Robertmurraya sp. FSL R5-0851: one gene and its partner. Each later gene encodes a partner of the first gene's protein in a complex. Links are inferred from orthologs where the notes say so. Each region holds a gene or a part of one and is shown in the gene's direction. Other genes may lie near its edges. The genes, in order: fabF and MKX65_RS08075.

Region 1 (7,162 bases):
CAGGACATGAAACAATCTATAACGAGAGAAGAATGGAGATTGGGAGAAATGCAAATTTTGAAGAAATAGCTCTAAATGATTGGCTTCAACAAAGTGATTTTAATACAACATCAACTTGGGTATTTCTGAATAACTTTGACGAAAATGTAAGACATGTTTGGATGAAAGAAAATAGTAATCTAAAAAGGAAGTTACAGACCCTAGCTACAAATTCTAAAAACTTAAAATTTATAGTTATTCACCCTTTCACAGAGTGGGAAAAACGGAACGAAAATGAGTATGTTGGAAATGTAATGAGTTTTTTTATATCATTATCACATAAAGCATATGAACGAAATGAGTTTTCTTCCATCATTAGAGCAATAATGGACATCGTTGTATTAAGGTGAAAAAATTACTTTTCATTCTTTATATGTTAAAGGTAGAATGTAATAGATAAATAGTAAGTAAGGGACTTTCACTTTTTTCGTTGAGTGTCCTTTTGAAAGGCGGAAAAGAAAATGCGTAAGATGTTTGTTCGGGTTGGATTGTTACTTCTTTTAAGCCTTCCTTTCCTGACAAGCTGTGGACAACCTATGTCTTCTGGCGAGCTTAAGAAGGTTGGATTATTGGTGCCAGATACAATCAACGACCAGGTTTGGGGGACGAAAGGTTATAAAGGAATGTTAAAAATTCAATCCCGATTTAAAGTGGACGTTTATTATAAAGAGGACATGAACTCAGAGGCAATCGTTGAAAGAGCGATAAAAGAGTTTGATCAAAAAGTAGTAAATCTCATTTTTGGACATGGCAATGAGTACGGTCCTTATTTTAACAACTTAGCAGATAAGTACCCTGAGATTCATTTCGTGAGTTTTAATAGTGATGCTCAAATGGAAAATACAACGAGCTTAAACTTTGAAGCATATGCTATGGGTTTTTTTGGTGGAATGGTAGCAGGGAAGATGACAAAAACCAATGAAATTGGGATTATTGCTGCATATGAATGGCAGCCAGAAGTAAAAGGATTCCTTGAGGGAGCTCAATACCAAAATAAGGATGTATCTGTACAAATTGATTATGTTGGCCATTGGGATGATGATGATAAGGCCTTAACCTTTTTAGATCATATGTTAAAAAACAAGGTGGATGTCATCTATCCAGCAGGTGACGGATACAATGTGCCAGTTATTGAGAGAATAAAAGAAAATGGTTTGTATGCAATAGGTTTTATTTCTGACCAGTCAGATTTAGGGGAATCCACGGTTCTTACTAGCACCGTTCAACATGTAGATAGACTTTATGAATTAGTTGCTGAAAAATATAGCAAGAATGAGCTGCAAACAGGAAACCTTTCCTTTGATTTTCAAGATAATGTGATATCCTTGGGTAAGTTCAGTCCTGAAGTGGATAAAGAATTTGAAAAAGAAATAACCGAATTAATAACAAAGTACAAAGAAACGGGTAAATTGCCAAATCAATAGGAGGATTTTCAACATGTCTCAAGACAAAACAATGGAATTTATGGGCATTGCTATGAAATACTTACCGGAGGCCAAGGAGCAATTAGAAAATGCAGGCATTGAATTATCTATGGAACTCATTCAGCCTTTTATGACGTTGTTTACGAAAGTTATGCAGGAAGCATATGAACTTGGTGTTAAAGATGCAATGCAAGAAGAAGAATAAAAACAAGGCTGATTCTCTAACAAAAGAGATATCAGCCTTGTTTTGTTTATTTTTTAGAGCTCAAAAATGATGAAATAACTGGTTTGATTTGCTTATATAATGGTTTTAGGTTTTGAGCAGAGGTCATTAATGTGTCAAAATGATTCATAAGCTCGGGTAAATTCACATTGTTTATAGCTTTCTCTATTGCTGTTTGGTTTTTAGGACTATTATTAAGTGATTCCTCTTTTGAGTGTGACCGTCTTTTTCCAAAAAGCCATTCTTGCTCGGACATGCCTTCAACACTTTCCGTTTGCTCCGTCTCTTGATTGGATTCTCTTCTGGATGGAAACATTAGTGCTGAAAAGGGATCTCTATCATCTTTCTTACTCAGCATCATTCTACCTCCTTTCACCCTTATTAATAAGTTATGAAATGGAATAAAGAATGTATGGACGATAGATGGTGAATGTACATAAAATGGATAAAAAGATTGATAAAACGGGGAACTACTGTTAAAATTTTAGTACCAAGTCATAATAATTGATAATAAGTGTAGTTATATAAAGGAGCTGGGAACATGAAGGCGGGAATTATCGGTATTGGTAGATGTCTTCCAGATAAAGTACTGACAAATGCGGACTTAGAAAAGATAGTTGACACCTCTGATGAGTGGATTCGTACTAGAACAGGTATTGAAGAAAGAAGAATCGCTGAAAAAGACGTTAATACATCCGATTTAGGCTTCGAAGCTGCAAAAAAAGCACTTGAAGATGCACAGATTTCACCTGAGGAAATTGGCTTAATACTAGTAGCAACAGTGACACCAGATCAACCGTTTCCTTCCGTAGCTTGTATGTTACAAGAGAAATTAGGTGCAGTAAACGCTGCGGCTATGGATATTAGTGCAGCGTGTGCAGGGTTTATGTACGGAATGATTACAGCTAAGCAGTTTATTGAGAGTGACAGCTATAAATATGTGTTAGTAGTTGGTGTTGAGAAATTATCAAAAATTACGGATTGGCAAGACCGAAATACAGCTGTATTGTTTGGTGATGGAGCCGGTGCAGTAGTCATGGGTAAAGTAACGGAAGGTAGAGGTATACTTTCTTTTGAGCTGGGAGCGGACGGTACAGGTGGTAAGCATCTTTACCAGGAAGATTATATTGTAATGAATGGTAGAGAGGTATTTAAGTTCGCAGTTAGACAAATGGGAGAAAGTAGCGTAAATGTTCTTGAAAAGGCAGGACTTTCAAAAGAAGACGTTGACTTTTTAATACCGCATCAAGCGAATATTCGAATTATGGAGGCTTCAAGACAAAGACTAGAGCTTCCTGAAGAAAAAATGTCTAAAACCGTTGATAAATATGGAAATACCTCAGCAGCATCTATTCCGATTTCTTTGGTAGAAGAGGTAGAGGCTGGTAAAATAAAAGAGGATGACCTGATTGTTATGGTAGGCTTTGGCGGAGGATTAACTTGGGGTGCCATTGCCATTCGTTGGGGCAAATAATTATTTAAATTATATATTCATTATAGAAAATCAAAGGAGTTGCCAGACATGACGAAGAAAAGAGTAGTTGTAACAGGGGTTGGCGCTGTTACTCCAGTTGGTAATAACGTTGAAACAGCATGGAACAATGTATTAGCAGGTGTATCTGGTGTAGGACCGCTTACTAGATTAAATGCAGATGAATACCCAGCAAAAGTAGCTGCAGAGGTAAAGGATTTCCAAGTTGAAGATTTTATTGATAAAAAAGATGCTCGAAAAATGGATCGTTTCACTCATTATGCTGTAGCAGCAGCTAAGATGGCGGTTGAAGACTCAAGACTTGAGATTAATGACAGCAACTCGCATAATATTGGTGTTTGGATTGGATCAGGTATCGGTGGAATGGAGACCTTTGAAAGTCAGTATGAAACATTCTTAAGCCGTGGCTATCGAAGAGTTAGTCCGTTTTTCGTACCAATGATGATTCCAGATATGGCAACAGGTCAGGTTTCCATTACACTAGGAGCAAGAGGATTTAACTCTTGTACCGTAACTGCTTGTGCCACAGGAACAAATTCAATTGGTGATGCCTTTAAGGTAATTCAACGAGGAGACGCAATTGCAATGGTGACTGGTGGAGCAGAGGCGCCAATTACAAAAATGTCTGTTGCAGGTTTTTGTGCAAACACTGCACTATCTACGAATCCTGATCCAAGTAAAGCAAGTCGCCCTTTTGATCAAAATCGTGATGGTTTTGTTATTGGAGAAGGAGCAGGAATTATTGTATTAGAAGAATTGGAGCATGCTTTAGCTCGTGGGGCAAAAATCTATGCAGAAATCGTTGGCTATGGAGCAACAGGGGATGCCTACCATATTACTGCACCAGCACCAGGTGGAGAAGGTGGAGCGCGTGCAATGAAAATGGCTATAAATGATGCTGGTTTAAACGTTAATGAAGTAGACTATGTGAACGCACATGGAACAAGTACCGATTACAATGATCGCTTTGAAACATTAGCTCTTAAAGAAGTGTTTGGTGAACATGCGTATAAGCTTGCCGTGAGTTCAACAAAGTCTATGACAGGTCACTTGCTTGGAGCAGCAGGGGGAGTGGAAGCGATCTTTAGCGTATTAGCGATTAAAGAAGGCATGATTCCTCCAACGATTAACTATGAAACACCAGACCCAGAATGTGATTTAGACTATGTTCCAAATGAAGCTAGAAAACAAGAAGTACAAGTGGCTATGAGTAATTCGCTTGGCTTTGGTGGTCATAACGCAACCATCGTTTTTAAAGCATATAAATAAAATGAAACAGAGTGGAGTAATATCCGCTCTGTTTTTTTAATGCTTTAATCAAGTTTTGGATGTTTTCTCATAATATGCTATTACAGTGTAAAAGAAATGGGGGAGTTGGGTGGTAGTCGCACGCACGGATAAATGGTTAGAAAAAGAATTCTCGAATCCTGTTGCTATATGTAAAAGATTTCTAAAAGAGTTTAATGAAAGTGAGTCAAAGCCTATATATGAATATCTTACCTCGTTTGGGATGTATCGACCTAATCATGCAAGCTTTCGAACATATGAGACATTAAAAAAGAAAAAAACATGGGAAACGATTAACAAGATTTATGAAAAGTATAGAAAAAAGTGGCTTGGACCCCAAGTAAATATCTATATTTTCCCTATAAATCAATCGAGCGCTTCCTTTTTTAGAGAGCGGAAAACAAGAAAATCTGGTGTTTCTTTTCCTGATAGAATGTTTTTATTTATCGGAGATTATGAGGATGAAAAAGAGTTAGAGGCTTTATTTGTCCATGAATACCATCATGTGTGCCGGATGAAAAAACAAAACAGGAAACCGATAGAGTTTACTTTACTAGACTCCATTATATTAGAAGGCCTTGCAGAATTGGAAGTTGAAAAAAACTGTGGAACAGAATACTTGGCCGACTGGTGTCATTATTATAGTCAGGAAGACATAGAAATGTACATGAAGAAATATATCATGTCCAACTTAAAATTGAAAAAAACAGATAAACAACATGATCAATTATTATTTGGGGTTGGTGCATATCCAAAACTATTAGGTTATGCATGTGGGTATTACCTTGTTAGAAAGTATTACAAGGAAAATTACTTTTCTACAAAAACGTCATTTACAATTCAAGGAAAACATTTTATTACGCTTATCGAAGAAACCTAGTTGTATCAAGGGTTTCAAATACACTTTAAAGCCTTAAAGTAGAGGCTTTTTCTGTTTTTTCAATAACGTGAATGTTTTTAATTATGAAGCTCCTACCAAAAGGTATCGGTAAAATTAATTCAGGTAGCATTCAATTTGAAGGTGTGCATTTAGAACAAATGTCAGATAAAGAGATTAATAGTATCCGTGGAAAAGATATCGCGATGATATTCCAGGAACCTATGACCTCACTAAATCCAGTGTTTTCCATTGGTTTTCAAATTCAAGAAGTGTTATTTAATCATATGAAAATCTCGAAAAAAGAAGCGAGATTAAAGAGTATTGCTTTGTTAAAAAGTGTAGGTATATCAAGACCAGAGAAAATTATTGATGAGTACCCGCATCAGCTCTCTGGAGGCATGAGGCAGAGAGTAATGATAGCGATTGCAATCGCTTGTCAACCTAAGCTGTTGATTGCCGATGAACCGACGACAGCTCTGGATGTAACGGTTCAGGCACAAATATTAGAACTACTTAAAGATATCCAAAAAGTGAATGATATGTCAGTCATTTTAATTATGATGAACTTTCCATTCCTACTATTTGTCATCGTCTTAAAGTCTATTTTCTTAGAATCAAGCACAGCTACCTTAATTTTTGTCATCTCGGTACTGAGCTGGACAGGAACAGCACGTCTTGTTAGAAGTAAGGTAATGGCTGAAAAGGAAAATGAATATATTTTGAGTGCGATATCAATAGGGTGCTCACCTTTTAAAACGATTACGAAGCACTTACTTCCAAACGTTATGTCTACAATTATCGTACAAGCCACATTAACTTTAGCTGTTATGATTGTTGCAGAAACAGGTCTTAGCTTTTTAGGCTTTGGTGTACCGATGAATATACCAAGCTGGGGGAATATGCTTCAGGAAGCACGCAGTCCTGATGTGTTGACTAGTAAATGGTGGATTTGGATACCACCAGCAGCAGTGTTAACAGGTACGATATTATCCATTAATTTCATAGGTGAAGGGTTTAAGGACGCATTTAACCCTAAATCAAACAGATAAAACTACCAATTCAATTTGGTAGTTTTTTTTGTCTCATAAGTTGTCCACCAATAACATATGTATGTAGAAAAGAAGGCTGGGGGAAAGGCGATGAAGAGAGTGGGGAAATTTCTATGATTATGAGAATTTTCCTTTTACTAACTGGTTTTGGACTAGCTGTACTAGGTGGGATAAGTACGATTGCGTACCTAAATTTATTAACGACAGGATATACGATGATAGACTATCTTGAATTTATAAAGGGACGTGTAGAGTGCTATCTATTTCTAGTTGGTATGTTGATTATATGGTTAAGTATTTATTTTCCAGGTAAAGAGGAATAATACAATAATTGGATTAAGATTTCATAAAAGGAATAAATTAACGTTAACCTGCCCATACTGAATGACAAACAGAGAGTGAAGTGAGGGGTTAATAAATGTTGTATCTTCATGATGTTTGGGTAAATTGGTTTGAAGGAGAAGAGAACGGGTACAATGTCTGTCACTTTCATGAGTGGCGGAAAGATGACGGAGTCGAACTTCTAGATCAGGTTCCCTTGTTAAAGGTTGAGTCAGTGTTGTTTAACTATATTGAAAATGATCTTTCAGAACTCCCACAACAGCTATTGGACGATGTTTATCAAAAGGCATATTTACGTAAAAATCACGAGCGCATTCAGCTAGAGTATTGCTTTGTGGTCACTGATGGCACGGGAATACTAGTAGTGGATACTATCGGCTACAATATACCGATTCGGAAGAGTAGGTTGATTCCAAGGCAAGAACA
Region 2 (7,359 bases), 280 kb from region 1 along the record:
TGTAAAACGTAACGCAATGGGAGCTGCAAACGCAATGGTGGCAGCGGATATGGCATTAGCAGGAATCACTAGTCGAATTCCATGTGATGAAGTAATTGATGCGATGTATAAAATCGGTCAAACGATGCCTATCGCACTTAAAGAAACGGCGCAGGGAGGGTTGGCGGCAACTCCGACAGGTCGCAGACTGGAAGCGAAAATTTTCGGAATACCGCATGTTCATGGAGAACAACAACAGTAATTTAAAGCAATCCGTAACAGCTGTAAAAGGGATCGGTGCTGAGACAGCACAAATTCTAGCTGAAATGAGAATAGTGACTATAGAAGATTTACTTGAATATTTTCCATATCGTTATGAAGATTATCGCCTTCGCGACTTAACAGAAGTGAAACATGACGAGAGGATTACCGTAGAAGGGAAGGTTCATAGTGAGCCTTCTCTTATGTATTATGGAAAAAAGCGGTCAAGACTAACCATCCGTTTGTTAGTAGAAAGATATTTAATTCAAGTGGTATTTTTTAATCAGGCTTATTTAAAAAATAAGTTTCAAGTAAATGAAATGGTTACCGTCACCGGAAAATGGGATCAGCATCGTCAAATGATTACAGCCTCTCAAGCAAAAATGGGTTCAAATGAATCAGAAAAAAAGTTTGTTCCCGTTTATAGTGTGAAAGGAGATGTGACGGTTAAAGGTCTTAGGAGATTTATTAATCTAGCATTCTCCCAGTATGGAAAGGATATTACAGAGACCCTTCCAGAAAAAATGATAAGCAAATATAAGTTGGGAAATCGGAAGGAATCCTTGCTTTCCATGCACAATCCTCTAAACGAAGAAGATGTTAAGAAAGCTCGTCGAAGATTTGTGTATGAAGAATTTTTACATTTTCAGTTAAAGATGCAAGCGTTACGAAAGTTTGAAAGGGAGAATTCTAAGGGACTTGCTCAAAACTATGACTTAGTTAAGGTTAAGGAATTCATTGATCATCTACCATTCCCGCTTACTAATGCGCAGAAGCGAGTGGTAAACGAGGTATTGAAGGATCTGAAATCTCCATACCGGATGAATCGTTTGCTGCAAGGAGATGTAGGTTCTGGAAAAACAGTTGTTGCTGCTATTGCTCTCTTTTCTAGTTATACAGCCGGATATCAAGGAGCTTTAATGGTACCAACAGAAATTTTAGCAGAACAACATGCGGAATCGTTAAAGGGACTACTTGAGCCTGTTGGATTATCAGTCGAGCTGTTAACAAGTTCGGTAAAGGGAAAAAGGCGTCGTGAAGTGTTAGAACGATTAAAAAACGGTGAAATTCATATATTAATTGGGACACACGCATTAATTCAAGATGAAGTTGTATTTTCCAAACTTGGCCTTGTTATTACTGATGAACAGCATCGATTCGGTGTGGAGCAAAGAAGGGTTTTACGTGAAAAAGGAGAGAACCCGGATGTGCTCTTTATGACAGCGACTCCCATTCCTCGTACACTCGCGATTACAGTTTTCGGGGAAATGGATGTGTCAATCATTGATGAAATGCCTGCTGGCCGTAAAGCGATTGAAACGTATTGGGCAAAGGCAGATATGCTTGATCGTGTTCTTTCCTTTATGGAAAAAGAGCTTGCAAAAGGACGACAGGCATATGTGATTTGTCCACTCATTGAGGAGTCGGACAAGCTTGATGTACAAAATGCAATTGATGTTCATGTAGCCTTACAAACATATTTTCACAATCGGTATCAAGTTGGTTTGATGCATGGAAGACTTAGCTCTGATGAGAAAGATGAAGTGATGAAGGCATTTAGTTCAAATGAAAATCAAGTACTTGTTTCTACTACGGTTGTAGAAGTGGGAGTAAATGTTCCAAATGCGACGATGATGGTCATCTATGATGCAGAAAGATTTGGTTTGGCACAGCTTCATCAGCTACGGGGACGAGTGGGAAGAGGAAGCGAACAATCCTATTGTGTACTTCTGGCCGATCCAAAAACAGAGGTTGGGAAAGAGCGAATGAAAATAATGACCGAAACAAATGATGGCTTCGTAGTCAGTGAGAAAGATCTTGAGCTTCGAGGACCTGGAGATTTCTTTGGTCGAAAGCAAAGTGGCCTTCCTGAGTTTAAGGTAGCTGATATGGTTCATGATTACCGGGCGTTAGAAACCGCTCGAAACGACGCAATGGTCCTAATAGAATCTGAAGAATTTTGGAACGGTGATGAATATGCGAAGTTGCGTTCAAAGCTTGCAGATTCTGGTGTCTTAGAAAATGAAAAACTAGATTGATAAAAAAGCGGAAGTACCTTGATCAAAAAGTAGATTGCCCAAAAAAGTTTGTTGCAATCTGCTTTTTAGTTTTATATACTACTATTAGTACCTAGTCTTAATACTTCGGACGGTGGTTTACATATGAAAAAAAGTAAAAAAGAACGTCAACGACTTTTAATAGAAACAATAAAAGAAAACCCGTTTATTACCGATGAGGAGCTTGCTTACCAATTTACGGTTAGCGTACAAACCATCCGGTTAGACCGGTTAGAGTTATCGATTCCTGAGCTACGGGAAAGAATAAAGAATGTCGCTGAAAAGCGGTTCGACGATGAAGTACGTTCTTTACCAATCGATGAAGTGATTGGTGAAATTATTGATATTGAGCTTGACCAAACGGCTATTTCTATTTTTGATGTCAAGCATGAACATGTGTTTAAGAGAAACCAAATCGCAAGGGGTCACCACGTTTTTGCTCAGGCTAATTCATTAGCGGTTGCAGTGATCAATGATGAATTGGCTTTAACGGCAAAGGCAAATATTCAATTTACCAGATCAGTTAAGGAAAATGAACGAGTTATTGCAAAAGCAAAAGTGTTACGAATTGATGAAGAAAAAGGTAGAACTCTTGTGGAAGTAAAAAGTTTTGTGAATAATGAACTAGTATTTACTGGTGAATTTGAAATGTACCGGTATAAAAAATGATATAAGGAATGAATAACAATGAAATTGGCCCTTGATGCAATGGGAGGCGACCATGCTCCAAAAGAGATCGTTCTAGGAGCGATGAAGGCCGTTCAAGCTTTTGATGATTTACATATATGTTTAGTTGGTGATGAAGCGAAAATTAAGGAGCATCTCACAACTCACGAAAGAATATCGATTTTACATACGGAAGAGGTCATTTTAGGCACGGATGAGCCTGTCAAAGCGGTAAGACGAAAGAAAGATTCATCCATGGTTCTAGCTGCAAAGTTGGTTGCTGACGGAGAGGCTGATGGATGTATTTCTGCAGGTAATACAGGGGCATTAATGGCGACTGGTTTGTTCGTAGTAGGTCGTATTGAAGGGATTGAAAGACCAGCCTTAGCACCAACCCTACCGACGATTGGTGGGGAAGGGTTTCTTTTGCTTGATGTTGGTGCAAATGTTGACTCAAAGCCTGAACACTTATTGCAAAATGCCATCATGGGTTCCATCTATGCTGAAAACGTAAGAGGGGTAAAGAATCCAAGAGTGGGGCTTTTGAATATTGGAACAGAAGAGAAAAAAGGAAATGAGCTATCCAAGCTTGCTTTTGATCTTCTAAAAGAAGCGCCTGTTAACTTTATTGGAAACGTGGAAGCAAGGGATTTGCTTGATGGGGTGGCAGATGTTGTGGTCACCGATGGATTCACTGGCAATATGGTATTAAAGACGATTGAAGGAACGGCTTTATCTGTATTTAAAATGCTAAAGACAACGCTGTATAGCTCTTTGAAGACGAAGCTAGCAGCGGCTGTTTTAAAGCCAGACCTTATGCAATTAAAAGCAAAGATGGATTATTCAGAGTATGGTGGTGCGGGATTGTTCGGACTAAAGGCACCCGTTATTAAAGCTCATGGATCATCTGATGCAAACTCCGTTTACAATGCAATTAGACAAACGAGGGACATGGTCGAAAAGAAGGTTGCGCCTACGATTAAAGACGCGATATTAAAATACACAGAAGCAAGAGAGGAGTAACTATGGGTAAATTAGCGATTATCTTTCCTGGACAAGGATCACAAACAGTTGGAATGGGAAAAGCCTTTGCAGAGACAAATGTGGAAGTTCAATCTGTTTTTGAACAAGCGGACAAAAAATTAGGATTTTCTCTATCCAATCTTATTTTTGAAGGCCCACAAGAGGAGCTAACGAAAACTACGAACACTCAACCTGCGCTCTTAACTACATCGATTGCGCTGTTTGAGCAATTCAAGAAAGCTGAGATAAAAGCAGACTATATGGCTGGTCACAGCTTAGGTGAATACACAGCTTTGGTAGCTGCTGGAGCGATTGGTTTTGAGGATGGAGTGTATGCGGTTCGTAGACGTGGTGAGTTTATGGAAGAAGCTGTTCCTAATCGAGAAGGAGCGATGGCTGCAGTATTAGGCCTAGAACGCGATACTTTGGCAGAAGCGGTAGAAAAAGCAGCGGCTGAAGGAGACGTAGTAGGCCTTGCGAATATGAATTGTCCTGGCCAAATTGTCATTTCAGGCTCAAGAAAAGGAGTGGAACTTGCTTCCCAGCTTGCAAAGGAAGCAGGAGCAAAACGAGTTCTTCCACTTGAAGTTAGTGGACCATTTCATTCACAGTTAATGAAGCCAGCATCTGGTCGTTTGGGAGAAGTGTTGGATGAAATTTCAATTAGTGAAGCGGCTGTTCCTGTTATCGCCAATGTGAACGCACAAGAAATGACAGGTGCTGAGGAAATTAAGGAGCGGTTGCTTGAGCAGCTATACTCTCCTGTATTATGGGAAGATAGCGTGAAACATATGATTGAACTTGGTGTAGATACTTTTGTTGAAATCGGTCCTGGAAAAGTATTATCTGGTTTAGTAAAGAAAGTGGATCGTTCCGTTCAAACTTATTCCATTTCAGACGAAGAAACACTACTAGCAACAATTCATGCATTAAAGGAGAGAACCGTATGAAACTTTTAGGGAAAGTGGCACTTGTTACAGGTGCTTCACGTGGAATAGGAAGAGACATTGCTATTGAACTAGCAAAAGCGGGAGCCAATGTAGCGGTTAACTACGCTGGAAGTGAAGCTCGTGCAAATGAAGTGGTTCAAGAAATTCAAAGTCTTGGAAGAGAAGCATTTGCCGTTCAATGCGATGTTGCTAATGGAGATTCCGTGGCAGAGATGGTTAAGCAAACGATAGAACGTTGGGGAAGCCTAGATATCCTTGTCAATAATGCAGGTATCACAAGAGATAACTTGATTATGCGTATGAAGGAAGACGAATGGGACGATGTTATTAATACCAACCTTAAAGGTGTGTTCCTTTGTACAAAGGCCGTTACTCGCCAAATGATGAAGCAGAAGAGTGGAAGAATTATTAATATTTCTTCCGTTGTAGGTGAAAGCGGGAACGCTGGTCAAGCCAATTATGTGGCAGCAAAGGCTGGAGTAATTGGTTTAACGAAGACGACAGCTAAGGAACTTGCTCCTCGTGGGATCACGGTTAATGCAGTTGCACCTGGTTTTATTACGACTGATATGACAGATAAGTTAACTGATGAGATTAAAGAGGGAATGTTAAAGATGATTCCACTAGCTAAATTTGGCGAACCGAAAGATATTGCCAATGCAGTTACGTTTTTAGCATCTGATGACAGCCGCTACATTACAGGACAAACCATCCATGTAAACGGCGGAATGGTCATGTAATCAAAATTCAACATTTATTAATTGTCGGAAATACACTATAATGTCCCTTGAGGGGAGGTGAAACGCATGGCAGATGTATTAGAGCGCGTAACGAAGATTATCGTTGACAGACTTGGAGTAGAAGAAAATCAAGTGACTCTTGAAGCTTCTTTCAAGGATGATCTTGGTGCTGATTCCCTTGACGTAGTAGAACTAGTTATGGAATTAGAAGACGAGTTTGATATGGAAATCTCTGACGATGATGCTGAAAAGATTTCTACAGTGGGTGACGCTGTGAATTACATAAAAAGTACTCAATAATCGTTAGAATTTATGAAAAAGCTCCGCAGCTATGCGGGGCTTTCTTCATGATGATTAGAAAGTATAAAAATTTGATTAAAAACCTTCAATCTTCCTTTGCGTTTTTAAGAACTTTTACGTAAACTTGATATGGTATGTAAACTATTAGCAAGGTGGAGGCAAAATGAGCAAGTACGGAAAAGAAAGAGAGAAACGTAGCTTTCGCTCTTATGATAAATTATTTAAAGAATTTCAAGCAGAACAAGGAATTTCCTTTACAGATGAGAAGCTATTAAAACAAGCATTTACCCATTCATCATATGTGAATGAGCATCGTAGAAAGCCCTATGAAGATAATGAGAGGCTTGAATTTTTAGGAGACGCTGTATTAGAATTAACCGTTTCACAATTCCTTTACAAGAAATACCCGATGATGAGCGAAGGAGAGTTGACGAAGCTTCGTGCAGCCGTTGTTTGTGAGCCCTCTTTAGTAAGGTTTGCAAACGAACTTTCTTTTGGGAAGCTAGTCCTTCTTGGAAAAGGGGAAGAAATGACAGGAGGCCGTGAGCGTCCAGCCCTGTTAGCGGATGTGTTTGAAGCATTTATTGGAGCTCTCTTTTTAGATAAAGGAATTGAAACAGTGATTGGATTTTTAGAAAGAGTAGTATTTCCTAAAATTAACGAAGGTGCTTTTTCTCATGTGATGGATTTTAAAAGTCAGCTGCAAGAGCTTGTACAAAGAGATGGAATTGGTACAATCGAATACAAAATTTTACTAGAGCGAGGACCTGCCCATAATAGGGAGTTTGTCTCAAAGGTTTGTTTGAACAACGAAGAGCTTGGACAAGGTACAGGGAGATCAAAGAAAGAAGCGGAGCAGCATGCTGCACAAATGGCTTTAGAAAAGATCAAATCGCACCTTAATGGAGCAAAAGAACAGCTAGAAGAAAAACAACAGGAGTAGAGATAAAGGGGGAAAAGCTGTGTATCTCAAACGTTTGGATGTAGTCGGATTCAAGTCGTTTGCTGAGAGAATTGGGGTCGATTTTGTCCCGGGTGTCACAGCAGTGGTTGGTCCAAATGGAAGTGGAAAAAGTAATATCACTGATGCGATTCGTTGGGTGTTAGGAGAACAATCAGCGAAATCGCTTCGTGGGGCAAAGATGGAGGATATCATCTTTGCTGGTAGTGATTCACGAAAAGCATTAAATTTTGCTGAAGTAACATTGACGCTGGATAACGAAGATCAAGCATTACCGATTGAATACAATGAGGTAAGTGTCACTAGACGTGTGTATCGCTCTGGAGATAGTGAATTTCAAATCAATAAGCAAACATGCAGGCTAAAAGATATCGTTGATTTGTTTATGGACTCTGGATTAGGGAGAGAAGCGTTTTCGATCA

What was found.
Region 2: the proteins of fabF (region 1) and MKX65_RS08075 are in contact, whole or in part, in a solved structure (PDB 6OKG), measured with the Escherichia coli proteins. The link is inferred for Robertmurraya sp. FSL R5-0851 from one-to-one orthologs.

The regions. Positions count from the first base shown.
Region 1 is NZ_JBBOOE010000001.1:1,272,852-1,280,013, forward strand. The notes cover bases 2,536-5,327. They hold fabF (beta-ketoacyl-ACP synthase II), read left to right. Parts: upstream 2,536-3,208; coding sequence 3,209-4,447; downstream 4,448-5,327. Other genes in these bases: MKX65_RS06590 (beta-ketoacyl-ACP synthase III), read left to right, coding at 2,536-3,160; MKX65_RS06600 (DUF2268 domain-containing protein), read left to right, coding at 4,557-5,327. Also shown: MKX65_RS06570 (hypothetical protein), read left to right, coding at 1-389; MKX65_RS06575 (BMP family ABC transporter substrate-binding protein), read left to right, coding at 510-1,463; MKX65_RS06580 (ComZ family protein), read left to right, coding at 1,477-1,668; MKX65_RS06585 (hypothetical protein), read right to left, coding at 1,715-2,044; more of MKX65_RS06590, read left to right, coding at 2,228-2,535; more of MKX65_RS06600, read left to right, coding at 5,328-5,345; MKX65_RS06605 (ABC transporter permease subunit), read left to right, coding at 5,429-6,394; MKX65_RS06610 (hypothetical protein), read left to right, coding at 6,508-6,717; MKX65_RS06615 (YjbA family protein), read left to right, coding at 6,813-7,162. UniProt on the Escherichia coli protein: Involved in the type II fatty acid elongation cycle. Catalyzes the elongation of a wide range of acyl-ACP by the addition of two carbons from malonyl-ACP to an acyl acceptor.
Region 2 is NZ_JBBOOE010000001.1:1,547,969-1,555,327, forward strand. What follows is about bases 4,371-7,359. They hold MKX65_RS08075 (acyl carrier protein), read left to right. Parts: upstream 4,371-5,742; coding sequence 5,743-5,976; downstream 5,977-7,359. Other genes in these bases: fabD (ACP S-malonyltransferase), read left to right, coding at 4,371-4,936; fabG (3-oxoacyl-[acyl-carrier-protein] reductase), read left to right, coding at 4,933-5,676; rnc (ribonuclease III), read left to right, coding at 6,140-6,919; smc (chromosome segregation protein SMC), read left to right, coding at 6,939-7,359. In the rest of the region: sdaAA (L-serine ammonia-lyase, iron-sulfur-dependent, subunit alpha), read left to right, coding at 1-241; ATP-dependent DNA helicase RecG, read left to right, coding at 222-2,279; transcription factor FapR, read left to right, coding at 2,403-2,966; phosphate acyltransferase PlsX, read left to right, coding at 2,985-3,986; more of fabD, read left to right, coding at 3,989-4,370. UniProt on the Escherichia coli protein: Carrier of the growing fatty acid chain in fatty acid biosynthesis.